Regions from separate parts of the Streptomyces sp. NPDC003379 genome, predicted to be linked through region 2. Evidence: riboswitches for the same ligand, from Rfam matches in the RefSeq annotation. Region 2 holds a riboswitch; the other holds the start of a gene.

Region 1 (7,054 bases), on a different contig from region 2:
GCCGCCGAGCCCGAGAAGTCACCGACGATCATACGAACGGGTCGCCTGACGAACCGTCACCAGCGCATCGCAGCTCCGTCCAGTACCGTCCAGCCGCGACAGAGAAGGCAGCCCTATGCGTCACCGTCACGCCCTGACCGCCATGCTCCTTGGACTCCTCGCCCTTTTCGTCGTCGCAGTGGAGGGCCCCGGCCCGCTGCCCGTGTTCACCGACTCGCTGATCACGGAAGGAGTCACGGTCGAGGGCCCGTTGGTCAACAACGTCGCGATTCCCCACCTTCTGTGAGCTCGGGCGGGAATCCGGTCCAGCGCAGCTCCGCGGGCAGATGCCGCATGTCGTTGTAGAAGACCAGCGAGGCGGGGCGGCCTGGCGTGTAGCGGATGAGGGTCAGGGCCGCGTTGCAGTGGTTGAGACCCAGCCAGCGCCACGGAGGGGCGTCGAGGGCGTCCCGGACGAGCCAGCCGACCAGGAAGTTGTGCGTGACGACCAGCTCATGGCGCGGCTCGTCCCCGGGCAACGGTCCGGTGAACCGCGCCAGGGCCTCGCGGGCCAGCGCGGGCCCGCCCTCGCGCTCTTCGGCGGGGAACTGCGCCAGGCGCTGAAGCGTCGACTCGGCGCTCTCCTCGGGCAGTTCCTCCCTGAGCGGCATGTACGGGAGGTAATCCCCCGCGGCGTCGGAGCGGTGCAGGGGCACACCGTCGAGCTGCTCCCCGATCAGTCGGGCGGTCTGCGTGGCCCGGGGCAGCGGCCCGTGATGGATCGCGGAGAGAGGCACGCCCCGAAGCCGCTCCCCGAGAAGAGCGGCCTGCCGACGCCCGCCGTCCGTCAGCCCGCTCTCATCGTCCGTGGCCTCGCCGTGCCGGGCGAGATAGAGGTACCGCACGGCGCCGCCGGTCACGAATCGGCACCGTCCTCCAAATTGCCCTCGGTCTCCAGGTAGGCCTGCCGCAGCGCTTCGAGCAGCGCCGGGTCGGGCTTGGCCCACATGCCGCGGGACTCCGCCTCCAGGAGGCGTTCGGCGATGCCGTGCAGGGCCCAGGGGTTGGCCTCCTGGAGGAACTGCCGGTTGGTGGGGTCGAGGACGTACGTCTCCGTGAGCTTGTCGTACATCCAGTCGGCGACGACGCCCGTCGTGGCGTCGTACCCGAACAAGTAGTCCACGGTGGCGGCGAGTTCGAAGGCGCCCTTGTAGCCGTGGCGGCGCATCGCCTCGATCCACTTGGGGTTGACGACGCGCGCGCGGAACACGCGGGAGGTCTCCTCCACCAGCGTGCGCGTGCGGACCGTCTCGGGGCGCGTCGAGTCGCCGATGTACGCCTCGGGGGCCGTGCCCCGCAGCGCGCGCACGGTCGCCACCATGCCGCCGTGGTACTGGAAGTAGTCGTCGGAGTCGGCGATGTCGTGCTCGCGGGTGTCCGTGTTCTTCGCGGCGACCGCGATGCGCTTGTACGCCGTCTCCATCTCGGCGCGGGCCGGGCGGCCTTCGAGGCCGCGGCCGTACGCGTAGCCGCCCCACACCGTGTAGACCTCGGCGAGGTCCGCGTCGGTGCGCCAGTCGCGGGAGTCGATGAGCTGGAGCAGCCCGGCGCCGTACGTGCCCGGGCGGGAGCCGAAGATGCGGGTCGTGGCCCGGCGCTCGTCGCCGTGCTCGGCCAGGTCGGCCTGGGCGTGGGCGCGTACGTAGTTCTGGTCGGCGGGCTCGTCGAGCGAGGCGGCCAGGCGTACCGCGTCGTCGAGCAGGCCGATCGTGTGCGGGAACGCGTCGCGGAAGAAGCCCGAGATGCGCAGCGTCACATCGATGCGCGGGCGGCCCAACTCCTCGTACGGGATGGCCTCCAGGCCCGTGACGCGGCGCGACGCGTCGTCCCAGACGGGGCGGACGCCGAGCAGCGCGAGGGCCTCGGCGACGTCGTCGCCCGCCGTGCGCATCGCGCTCGTACCCCAGAGGGACAGGCCCACGGACGTGGGGTAGTCGCCGTTGTCGTTCCTGTACCGCTCGATGAGCGAGTCGGCGAGGGCTTCGCCGGTCTCCCAGGCGAGGCGGGACGGGACGGCCTTGGGGTCGACCGAGTAGAAGTTGCGGCCGGTCGGCAGGACGTTGACCAGGCCGCGCAGCGGGGAGCCCGAGGGGCCCGCCGGAACGAAGCCGCCGTTCAGCGCGTGCACGGCGTGGTCGAGCTCGGCGGTGGTGGCCTCGAGGCGCGGGACGACCTCGCGGGCCGCGAACTCCAGGATGGCGGCGACCTGTTCGCCCTGGTCGGCGGGGACCGCGGAGAGGTCCCAGTCCGCGTCGTCCATCGCCTGGACCAGCGCGCGGGCCTTGTCCTCGGCCTCGTCGGCGCTCACGCGCGTCGCCGCGGACTCGTCGAGGCCGAGGGCCTCGCGCAGGCCGGGCAGCGCGGTCGTGCCGCCCCAGATCTGGCGGGCGCGCAGGATCGCCAGGACGAGGTTGACGCGGTCGGCGCCCGCCGGGGCGGTGCCGAGCACGTGCAGACCGTCGCGGATCTGCATGTCCTTGATCTCGCAGAGCCAGCCGTCGACGTGCAGCAGGAAGTCGTCGAAGCCGTCGTCGTCCGGGCGGTCCTCCAGACCCAGGTCGTGGTCGAGCTTCGCGGCTTGGATGAGCGTCCAGATCTGCGCGCGGATCGCGGGCAGCTTCGCCGGGTCCATGGAGCTGATCTGCGCGTACTCGTCGAGGAGCTGCTCCAGGCGCGCGATGTCACCGTAGGAGTCGGCGCGGGCCATCGGCGGCACGAGGTGGTCGATGAGCGTGGCGTGCACGCGGCGCTTGGCCTGCGTGCCCTCGCCCGGGTCGTTGACCAGGAACGGGTAGATCAGCGGGAGGTCGCCGAGCGCGGCGTCGGGGCCGCAGGCCGCCGAGAGGCCCGCGTTCTTGCCGGGCAGCCACTCCAGGTTGCCGTGCTTGCCGAGGTGGACCATCGCGTCGGCGCCGAACCCGCCGTCGTCGGCGGACGCGGCGATCCAGCGGTACGCCGCCAAGTAGTGGTGCGACGGCGGCAGATCGGGGTCGTGGTAGATCGCGATGGGGTTCTCGCCGAAGCCGCGCGGCGGCTGGATGAGGATGAGCAGGTTCCCGCGCCGCAGCGCCGCGAGCACGATGTCGCCCTCGGGGTCGCCCCCCTGGCCCACGCGCGAGCGGTCCAGGAACATCTCGCCGGGCGGCGGCCCCCAGTGCCGCTCGACCGAGTCGCGCAGCTCCCGCGGCAGCGTCGCGTACCAGCGCTTGTAGGCGGCGGCCGGGATGCGGACGGGGTTGGCGGCCAGCTGCTCCTCGGTGAGCCACTCCCGGTCGTGCCCGCCCGCGTCGATCAGCGCGCGGATGAGTTCGTCGCCGTCACCGGAGACGAGGCCGGGGATGTCGGCCTCGGGACCGAAGTCGTAGCCCTCGACGCGCAGCCTGCGCAGCAGCGCGACGGCGGACGCGGGGGTGTCCAGGCCGACCGCGTTGCCGATCCGCGAGTGCTTGGTCGGGTACGCGGAGAGGACGAGGGCCAGGCGCTTGTCGGCGGCCGGGATGTGCCTCAGGCGCGCGTGGCGTACGGCGATACCGGCGACCCGGGCCGCGCGCTCGGCGTCCGCGACGTACGCGGGGAGCCCGTCCTCGTCGATCTCCTTGAACGAGAACGGCACGGTGATGAGCCGGCCGTCGAACTCCGGCACCGCGATCTGGCTCGCGGCGTCCAGCGGCGAGACGCCCTCGTCGTTCTCCTCCCAGGCCGAACGCGACCCGGTCAGGCAGAGCGCCTGGAGGATCGGCACGTCGAGGCCGGTCAGCGCGCCCGCGTCCCACGACTCGTCGTCGCCGCCCGCGGAGGCCTCGGCGGGCTTGGTGCCACCGGCGGCGAGGACGGTGGTGACGATGGCGTCGGCGGCGCGCAGCTCGTCGATCAGCTCCGGCTCGGGGGCGCGCAGCGAGGCCACGTACAGCGGCATCGGGCGGGCGCCCGCGTCCTCGATGGCGCCGCACAGGGCGTCCACGAAGGCGGTGTTGCCGCTCATGTGGTGGGCGCGGTAGTAGAGCACCGCGATGGTCGGGCCCTCGACCGCGCGAGCGGTGCGCTCCAGCGGGCCCCAGGACGGGGCGGGCGCCGGCGGGTCGAAGCCGTGGCCGGTGAGGAGCACGGTGTCGGAGAGGAAGCGGGCGAGCTGCTCCAGGTTCGCGGGGCCGCCGTGCGCGAGGTAGGCGTGCGCCTCGGCGGCGATGCCGATCGGCACGGTCGAGGAGGCCATGAGCTGGGCGTCGGGCGCCTGTTCACCGGTGAGCACGACCACCGGCAGGCCGCTGGCGGTGAGCTGGTCCAGGCCGTCCTGCCAGGCGCGGACGCCGCCGAGGAGGCGTACGACGACGAGGTCGGCGCCGTCGAGGAGCGAGGGCAGCTCGGTGAGGTCCAGGCGGGAGGGGTTGGCGAACCGGTAGTCGACCGGCCCTCCCGCCGCGCGGGCGCTGAGCAGATCGGTGTCGGAGGTCGACAGCAGCAGAAGCATGCGGGCGCAGGCCTTCCTCGGGGTGTCCGCGCCCCGGGTGGTCGTATGGACGGCAGGAGTTCCTGGCTCACCCCACGTCGGTGGGGCTCACAGTGGCGGGACCGCGCCGGATTCGCACCGGCCTTCCTCCCCAGGGTCCTGGTGGACCCACGCCGTCGCTGGCGTCGACGGACCTGGCGGCCCGCCGCCTGCATAGTAAGTCCTGCCCACCTCCGGTGGGGCGGCCGCCTGCCGGGACGGCCCGCCTCGGGAGGCGACCCGGCGGATCGGCGTGGGTATGCTCGCCGCCATGCCGCCCACCCGAGCAACCTCCACAAAACAGGGCGAACCCCCCATACGTGAGCGGATGCGCGACCGGGGTGACGCCTGCCCCGGAGCCCTCCGCCTGCACCGCGCCGACGACGGCGCGCTGGCCCGACTCCGCCTGCCCGCAGGGCTGCTGACGTCCCGTCAGGCGGCGGCGCTGGCCGACGCGGCGGAGCGCTTCGCGGACGGGAATCTCAGCGTCACCTCACGCGGCAACGTCGAGCTGCGCGGCCTCGGCGACGACTGCGGCGGGGCGCTCGCCGCGCTGCTCCAGGACGCGGGCCTGCTGCCCTCCGCACGCCATGAACGCGTCCGGAACGTGGTGGCCTCCCCGCTGGCAGGACTCGACCGACTCGGCCACGCCGACGTGCAGTTGTGGGCCCGTGAGCTGGACCGGCTCCTGTGCGCCGAGGAGTGGACGACAGCACTTTCCGGCCGCTTCCTGTTCGTCCTGGACGACGGGCGCGGGGACGTGGCCGGGCTCGGCGGCGATGTGACCTTGATCGCAGAATCGGGCGGCACGGTGCTGGTACGCGTCGGGGACGGGACCCAGCGCCTGCCGGGCCCCGCCGCCCCGCGCGCCGCCCTCGCCGCGGCCGACGCCTTCCTCACCGCGGCCCGCGAGGCGGGCAACGGCGCCTGGCGGGTAACGGAACTGCCCGAGGGGCAGAGCGTGGACCTGACGGGAGCGCTCGCGAGGGCGGGCTTGGCGGGGGTGCCGGTGCCGCCGGGCGCCGCGGAGGCTGTGCCGGTGCCGCCGGGCGCCTCGCCGACTGACCCCGCTTCGACCGACGGTTCGACGGTCGTGCCCGCATCCGCGCCGCCCGTGCGCAGCGCCCCGCCCGCTCCCGGTGTCGTCGGGCACGCCGTCGTGGTGAGCGCCTCCCTCGGCCGGGTGAGCGCCGCGCAGTGGCGTGCGCTGCTCCCCGCGCCCGGCGGGGAGATCCGGGTCACCCCCTGGCGCGGCTTCGTCATCCCGGGCTTCGCCGACGAGGGGGCGGCGCGTGAACGGCTGCGTGCGCTGGCCGACGTCGGCTACCTCACCGACCCCGCATCGCCCTGGCTCGGCGTCGGCGCCTGCGCCGGGCGGCCCGGCTGCGGCAAGTCCCTCGCCGACGTCCGCGCCGACGCCGTCCCCGGCGCCGGGGGCCTGCCCGTCCACTGGTCCGGCTGCGAGCGGCGGTGCGGGCATCCGCGCGGCGACTGGGTGGACGTACTCGCGACCGGGGAGGGGCGGTACGAGGTGACGGTGCGTACCGGCGGCACGGCGGCGCCCGTGAGCGGCGCCACCTTGACCGAGACGGTGACGACAGCACGTACGAACGTACGACGACATCCGTAATCATGACAGCAACGGCCACGAGATGAGCGAGAGCACAGTGTTCGACTACGAGAAGGACGGCGCGGCGATCTACCGCGAGTCCTTTGCCACCATCCGCGCGGAGGCGGACCTCGCCGGTCTGCCCGCCGACGTCAGCCAGGTCGCGGTGCGGATGATCCACGCCTGCGGGATGGTCGACCTCGTCCGCGATCTCGCCTTCAGCCCGCGCGTGGTGGCCGACGCCCGCAAGGCGCTGCGCGACGGCGCGCCGATCCTCTGCGACGCGAACATGGTCGCCAGCGGCGTCACACGCAAGCGGCTCCCCGCCGGCAACGACGTGATCTGCACCCTCACCGACCCGTCGGTCCCGGACCTCGCGGCGAAGCTCGGCACCACCCGCAGCGCCGCCGCCATGGAGCTGTGGCGCGACCGCCTCGAAGGCTCCGTCGTCGCCATCGGCAACGCCCCCACCGCGCTCTTCCGCCTCCTGGAGATGATCGAGGAGGGCGCCCCGCGCCCGGCCGCCGTCCTCGGCATCCCGGTCGGCTTCGTCGGCGCCGCCGAGTCCAAGGACGCGCTCGCCGCACACCACGCCGGCCTGGAGTACCTGGTCGTACGCGGCCGCCGTGGCGGCAGCGCCATGGCCGCTGCCGCGATCAACGCGATCGCTAGCGAGGCGGAGTGAACACCGAGAGCAACGCGCGAGGACGGCTGTACGGAGTCGGGCTCGGACCCGGCGACCCCTCCCTGATGACCGTGCGCGCCGTCGAGGTCATCGCCGCCGCCGACGTGGTCGCCTACCACTCGGCCCGGCACGGCCGCTCCATCGCCCGCTCGATCGCGGCGAAGCACCTGCGCGGCGACCACATCGAGGAGCCGCTGGTCTACCCCGTCACGACGGAGACCACCGACCACCCCGG
Region 2 (7,054 bases):
CGACGCTCCAGCTGGAGCCCGAGGGGTACGTGGAGGATGGCGGGGCGCTGCACAGCTAGGCGTCGCCGCCATGCCGGGTGAGCGCCCACAGCACGAGCCCGACGCAGCTGAACGCGGCACCCAGTGCGCAGACGGCGCCCCACCCGGCCACCGTGTAGAGGGAGGTCGCGGCGATGGCGCCGGTGGCGCTGCCGATCGAGTAGAAGACCATGTACCCGCCGATCAGCCGACTGCCAGCGTCCGGGTGCAGCGCGTAGATCAGGGTCTGATTGGTGACATGGACCGCCTGCACGGCGAGGTCGAGAAGGATCACCCCGGCGAACAGCGCCCAGAGCGAGCTGCGGGTGAAGGCCAGCGGCAGCCAGGAGGCGGCGAGCAGGGCCAGGGCGATGCCGGTGGTCCGCCGGGAGAGTCCGCGGTCGTTCAGGCGGCCCGCCACAGTCGCGGCCAGCGCGCCGACGACACCGATGAGACCCAGCGCCCCGATCGCGCTGTGGGACAGGAAGTACGGGGCCTCGCTGAGCGGCAGCGCGACGCTGCTCCACAGGGTGCTGAAGGCGGCGAAGACCAGCAGACCGAACAGGGCCCGGAGCCGCAGCAGCCGTTCCCGTGCGAACAGGGTGACCGTGGAGCGCAGGAGCTGTCCGTAGCGCAGGGTTTCCGGCGGAGCGTCGCTGTGGCGCGGCAGGACTCGGTACAGGACCAGGGCGAGCAGGGCGGTGAGCGCCGCCGAGGCGAGGTAGACGGAGCGCCAGCCCGCGAGATCGGCCATGAGGCCGGACGCGGTGCGGGCGAGCAGGATTCCGATGACCACGCCGCTGGTGACCAGCCCGACGACCCGTCCGCGCCCGGCGGCGGGGGCCAGTGACGCCGCGTAGGCCACCAGCGTCTGCGTGACGACCGCGAGAAGCCCCACCGCGGCCATGCCCGCGAGCAGGACCGCCGCCGTGTGGGCGGCGGCCACCGCGGCCAGCGCCACCACCAGGAGCAGCAGTTGGGCGACGATGAGCCGTCGCCGGTCGGCCATGTCGCCCAGCGGCACGAGGAAGAAGAGCCCAAGACCGTATCCGACATGCGTGAGGGTGACCACGCTGCCGACGAGTGCCGGGCTCATGGCGAGGTCGTGGCCCATGGTCACCAGGAGCGGCTGGGAGAAGTAGACGTTGGCCACGGCGGCCCCGCAGGCGACGGCGAAAAGTATGACGACGCCACGGGACAGGACGAATGGGCCGGGCATGAGGGCTCCTCCACGGATACGGATCCGGTGATCTGGTTTCATATTGCCACCAGCAATGGTCGACCGTAGCTTCCCTGGTAGCATGTTGCAACCAAATTGCCCCTGAGAAGAGACAGGAGTGAGCACGCCATGGTGACCAGAACGCGCTTCGACGACAGCGACTGCCCCGTCGCCCGGTCCGTGGACGCGATCGGCGACTGGTGGTCCCTGCTGATCGTGCGCGACGCCTTCGACGGAAGCCGACGCTTCGGAGAGTTCCAGCGCAGCCTCGGCGTGGCGAAGAACATCCTCACCGCGCGCCTGCGCACCCTGGTCGCCGGCGGCGTCCTGGAATCCGTCCCCGCCTCGGACGGCAGCGCGTACCGCGAGTACGTACTGACTCCGAAGGGCAAGGCGCTCTTCCCCGTCATCGTGGCACTGCGCCAGTGGGGCGAACAGAACTTCTTCGCCCCCGGCGAACCGCACTCGGAGCTGGTCGACCGCCGACAGGGACAGCGCCTGCGCGCGCTGGAAGTGCTGTCCGAGGACGGACGGCGGCTGAACCCCGACGACACCGCCGTCCACAAGGTCTCTCACGGGGCTTGAGGACGAAGCGGGAGCGCGCCTGACGTACCGGAGCCCGTCCCGCGCGAGGGATTCCGGGCACCGCCGCGGAGGCCCATGATGTGGGTCAGGCGAACGGGGGTCTCGTCATGGGTGTGCGCGTCGGCTCAGGAGCCGTTCGGATTCCGGTCTGGGCATTCGCCGTCGTGGGATTCGTCCTTGTGGTGGGACTGTTCGTCGGCGTACGAGGGCTCGCGTCGCCCGGAGGCGGGGCGCGGGGAGGCGGAGGCGGCAACTCCGCGAGCGGCGGCTCGGGCACCGACGGCGGCGGCACGAGCACCACGAGCACCACGGGCACGGGCGGGAACGGACGGTCCGGCTCGGACGGCGGAAGCGGCACGACGGGCGGTACGTGGCAGACGGGCGGGTCCGACGGCGACGGGAACGGCAGCGGGGACGGAGGCAGGGACGGCGACGGCGACGGCGACAAGAGCGGGAATGGAAGTGGGGACGGAAACGGGAACGGTGGCGGGAAGCCGCCCGGCTGGCTTCCGTGGGGCCCCAAGTCGCCCAACACGGACACCGAACCGGAGCCGGACAGCGTGTACGACGATCTCCAGACGGGCAAGTGCCACGAACCATACGAGATTGCCACCGACCCCGCCGAACAGACGGGCGGCGGGAGCCCGGGCTCCTGGAAGGTGATCGAGGGGCTGGCCGGAATCTGCAAGGCCGCGCGGGGCGAGTCGGACGGAATGGACATCGCGACGAAGGCGGACGCCTGGCTCCGCGCCTCCGACTACCGTCCCGGCGGCGCCGGTCAACTGTGCAAGGACGGGGACGCCCTCGGAGTCCTGCAACGCTTCGTCACGTACTACCGGCAGCATCCCGGCGAACGTGTGGCGCTGCGTGCCGCCCCGTCGGGCACCAGGGCCTGTGAGAGCCACCTCGCCGTCACGGACGACAGCGTCGGGCCGGACGGCACGATCAATCTCCACGGCACCTGGCCGGACCCGCCGGCCACCGTGGAGCTGCGCGCCGCGGAGTTGGCGGAACCGGTCGTCCTGGAGCCCTTCGGTGACCCGGAGGACCCCAGCAGGTGCTGCAAGGACGCGCTGTTCGCCGTCGACCTGCCGGGCAAGGACGGCTTCGGCGGACGCCGTCCGACGTCGGTCGACGTGACGCTGGTGACGAAGAGCGGGGCGCGGCTCGTCAAGGAGGCGGCGTTCACCATCGACTGGACCGGCATCGACCCACCGCCCCCGCCCGGCCCGTCGGGCCCGAGCCCCTCGATATCCGACCGCGCGTCGTCCCCCGGCGTATCGTCCGACCCGTCCGTCCTGTCCGACCCGTCCGACCCGTCCGACCCGTCCGACCCGTTCATGGCATCCCTGACGTCAGACGCGATCTCCCGATGAGCGGTCCTCCGCCCCCGCAACGGCTCCCTGCCCGGGACCCTGATCCCGGGGGACCCGTACCCGGGGGGCCAGGCCCCGACCCGGCACCCAGCCCCGATCCACCACCCCCACCACAGCCCCCACCCCCTGCCACACCCGGCACCACCCCCGCCCCCGGCGCCCACGTCGGCTGGGTCGAGAGCATCGGAGCCGTCGGGTCTCTCGTGACGCTCCTCACCGCCGTCCTCTTCTACTTCGGCTGGGCGAGCACCGACGCCGAGACCAGGGCCCTCGGGCTGCGCGACACCGTCTTCCACCTCTCCACCAGCGACTATCTGCTGCGGAGCGTCGGCGCCCTGTACGTTCCGGCCTGGCTCGCGGCCGGCGCCGCCCTCGGCGCGCTCGGGCTGCACCGCTGGGCGGCGGGCGAACCGGAGAGGCTCACCCGCGCCGTGCGCGTGCTGCGGTTCAGCTGGACGGTGCCACTCATCCTCGTACCGCTGTATCCGCTCAGCCCCTGGCTGTTCGACCTGCTGCTGCCGCTCACCGCGATCGGCGGCTTCGCGCTCAACGCGTACGCCCGCACCCGCGAACGCCGCGACCTGCGGCTGTGGGGGCTCACCCTCTTCGTCTGCGTCCTGTCGCTGTTCTGGGCCGTGTCGGCCTACGCGCAGATCGCGGGCCGGGGCCGGGCGGAGCTGACGGAACGCACCGTCCGCAGCGACTTCCCCGCCGTCGCCGTCCTCAGCGAGAAGGACCTGATGATCCGCGGCGGCGGCAGCTGCTTCCGCCGCGTCACGGAGAAGGGCAGCAAGTACGCGTACGAGTACGCCGGGCTGCGCCTGTTCCACGTCTCCGGAGACCGCGTCTTCCTCGTTCCCCGCGACTGGACGCCCGGCGACGGCACCCTCTACGTCCTCAAGGAGGGCGAGGGTCAGCGCGTCGACCTGCTCAGCGGACCCGGCCGCCGGGAACGGGAGTGCCGGGGGTAGCCCGGCCTGCTGTTGCTGCGACCGAAGGTCCAGGCGTACGCCGCCGAGGGCGCGCCCCGTCCGCACCTCTTCGGCACTCCCCGTGCAGGTTGTCAGTTCGATCAGTCGCAGATTACTGTCACCACGCCTTGGTGAACGGGAAATCCGGTGTGATGCCGGTGCGGCCCTCGCCACTGTGATCGGGAAGTCCGGCTCCAGCCCTCGCGGCAGCCACTGGGTGCACATGCGCCCGGGAAGGCGGAGTCCGGTCGGTACGACCCGTCAGCCAGGAGACCGGCCAAGGCGCGTTGTCCATCCACGAGGTGCTGGAGAGGGTCTGCTGAACCATGCACATAGCCGAGGGTTTCCTCCCCCCGGCGCACGCGATCGCCTGGGGCGTAGCGTCCGCGCCGTTCGTCGTCCACGGAGTCCGCTCCCTGACCCGTGAAGTCAAGGAACACCCGGAGAGCACTCTGCTCCTCGGCGCGTCCGGAGCCTTCACTTTCGTCCTTTCCGCCTTGAAAATCCCCTCCGTGACGGGCAGTTGCTCGCACCCGACGGGAACCGGGCTCGGCGCCATCCTGTTCCGGCCGCCGATCATGGCGGTGCTCGGCACCATCACGCTGCTCTTCCAGGCCCTGCTGCTCGCCCACGGCGGGCTCACCACGCTCGGCGCCAACGTGTTCTCCATGGCGATCGTCGGGCCCTGGGCCGGATACGCCGTCTACCGGCTCCTCAAGCGGTACGACGTGCCGCTCATGGTCGCCGTGTTCTTCGGCGCCTTCGTCGCGGACCTCTCCACGTACTGCGTCACCAGCGTCCAGCTGGCGCTGGCGTTCCCCGATCCGAGCAGTGGATTCATCGGCGCCCTCGGCAAGTTCGGCGGCATCTTCGCCGTCACGCAGATCCCTCTGGCGGTCAGCGAGGGACTGCTCACCGTCGTGGTGATGCGGCTGCTCGTGCAGTCCAGCAAGGGCGAGCTCACCCGGCTCGGCGTACTGCTGCGGAGCAAGCAGTACGCCGGGGCGAAGGCAGGCACGGAGACCAGGTCGCAGACCGACACGGAGACCGACACGGAGACCGACACGGAGACCGAGACGGGGGCCAGCGCCTGATGAGCCGGAACGCGAAGATCAACACCTTGCTGCTCGTCATCGTGGCCGCACTCGCGGTGCTGCCCCTGGCGCTCGGCCTCGGCGACCACAAGGAAGAGCCGTTCACTGGCGCCGACGCCCAGGCCGAGTCGGCGATCACCGAGATCAAGCCGGACTACAAGCCCTGGTTCTCCCCACTGTACGAACCCCCGTCCGGGGAGGTCGAATCGGCGCTGTTCGCCCTGCAGGCGGCCCTCGGCGCGGGCGTCCTCGCGTACTACTTCGGGCTGCGCAAGGGACGCCGCCAAGGCGCGGAACAAGCGCGAGCCCATGACGACACCGCCCCCGCGGAGCCGGAGATCCGCGCGGAACAGCGTGCCGACGCGCAGGGCACGCGGCCCGAGGCCGGGCAGGTCTGACCCGGCGTGCTACCCATTGACGCGGCGGCGCACAGCAGTCGCTGGCGCCGCCGCCACCCCGTGGACAAGGCCGTGCTCGGGCTCGGCCTCACCGTCCTCGCCATCTCCCTGCCGCCCTGGCCGGGCGCCGCCCTCGTACTGATCGCCGCGCTCACGGTGCTGCTCGGCCCGGCGGGCGTGCCGCCCCGCAAGCTGTGGCGCGCCTACCGCGTACCGCTCGGCTTCTGCGTCACCGGCGCCCTGACCCTGCTCGTCCAGATCGGCGGGCCCGACGGGTTCGTCACGCTCGCCGACAGCGGCCCGGCGCGCGCGGGCGGTCTGCTGCTGCGGACCTCGGCGGCCTCGCTGGGGGTGCTCCTCTTCGCCTTCACCACGCCGATGTCGGATCTGCTGCCGCGCCTGGTGAAGGCCGGGGTGCCCGCGCCGGTCGTGGACGTGGCGCTCGTGACGTACCGGATGAGTTTCCTCCTCCTGGACTCCATGAGCCGGATCCGGCAGGCGCAGGCCGCACGGCTCGGCCACACCACCCGGGCCGCCGCCTGGCGCTCCCTCGGCGGTCTCGGCGCCACGGCGTTCGTACGGGCCTTCGACCGGGCGAGCCGCCTGCAGGCCGGGCTCGCCGGACGCGGCTACGACGGCACCCTGCGGGTGCTCGTGCCCGAAGCCCGGATCTCACGGCGCTTCGTGGCCGCGAGCGTGGCCCTTCTCGTGGCCCTGGCGGCCCTCACCCTCGTACTGGAAAGGTTCCTTCCATGAGCGAGCCGAGCGCTCCTCGCGAGCCGGGCGACTCCTTGGTCGCTCTACGCGGTGTCTCCTACGCGTACGAGGACGGGCCCACCGTGCTCAGCGGCCTGGACTTCGATGTCGCCGAAGGGCGCGCCCTCGCCCTGCTGGGGCGCAACGGCAGCGGCAAGACCACGCTCATGCGGCTGCTCAGCGGCGGACTGCGGCCGGGCTCCGGCGTGTTGACGGTCGGGGGCACCCCCGTGACGTACGACCGCAAGGGCCTGACGCGGCTGCGCACCACGGTCCAGTTGGTCGTCCAGGACCCGGACGACCAGCTCTTCGCCGCCTCGGTCGAACAGGACGTGTCCTTCGGTCCGCTGAACCTGGGACTGCCCCACGCCGAGGTCAGGACAAGGGTGGCCGAGGCGCTCGCCGCGCTCGACATCACCGCCCTGTCCGACCGCCCCACCCACCTGCTCTCCTACGGCCAGCGCAAGCGAACCGCCATCGCCGGTGCCGTGGCGATGCGTCCCCGGGTGCTGATCCTCGACGAGCCGACGGCGGGCCTCGACCCCGATGGCCAGGAACGTCTCCTCACCACCCTCCAGCGGCTGCGGGACGCCGGGACGACCGTGGTCATGGCCACCCACGACGTGGACCTGGCCCT

Evidence for each region. A riboswitch is a leader RNA that binds a small molecule or an ion and turns the genes downstream of it on or off. The one in region 2 is predicted to bind cobalamin.
Region 1: it holds a riboswitch for cobalamin, as region 2 does, so the genes downstream of both, cobN (cobaltochelatase subunit CobN) here and ACWDVB_RS19815 (energy-coupling factor ABC transporter permease) in region 2, are expected to answer to the same signal.

Annotation. Positions count from the first base shown of each region.
Region 1 is NZ_JBSFRK010000001.1:333,487-340,540, reverse strand. Features, by position in the region: gene ACWDVB_RS01455 (hypothetical protein) at 116-286, shown strand; gene ACWDVB_RS01450 (histidine phosphatase family protein) at 255-899, opposite strand; gene cobN (cobaltochelatase subunit CobN) at 896-4,507, opposite strand; cobalamin riboswitch at 4,548-4,673, opposite strand; gene ACWDVB_RS01440 (cobalamin biosynthesis protein CobG) at 4,785-6,155, shown strand; gene ACWDVB_RS01435 (precorrin-8X methylmutase) at 6,193-6,819, shown strand; gene cobJ (precorrin-3B C(17)-methyltransferase) at 6,885-7,054, shown strand, end outside.
Region 2 is NZ_JBSFRK010000018.1:102,081-109,134, reverse strand. Features, by position in the region: gene ACWDVB_RS19840 (cation diffusion facilitator family transporter) at 1-59, shown strand, start outside; gene ACWDVB_RS19835 (MFS transporter) at 56-1,237, opposite strand; gene ACWDVB_RS19830 (winged helix-turn-helix transcriptional regulator) at 1,367-1,822, shown strand; gene ACWDVB_RS19825 (hypothetical protein) at 1,987-3,198, shown strand; gene ACWDVB_RS19820 (hypothetical protein) at 3,402-4,169, shown strand; cobalamin riboswitch at 4,282-4,465, shown strand; gene ACWDVB_RS19815 (energy-coupling factor ABC transporter permease) at 4,496-5,263, shown strand; gene ACWDVB_RS19810 (energy-coupling factor ABC transporter substrate-binding protein) at 5,263-5,661, shown strand; gene cbiQ (cobalt ECF transporter T component CbiQ) at 5,668-6,417, shown strand; gene ACWDVB_RS19800 (energy-coupling factor ABC transporter ATP-binding protein) at 6,414-7,054, shown strand, end outside.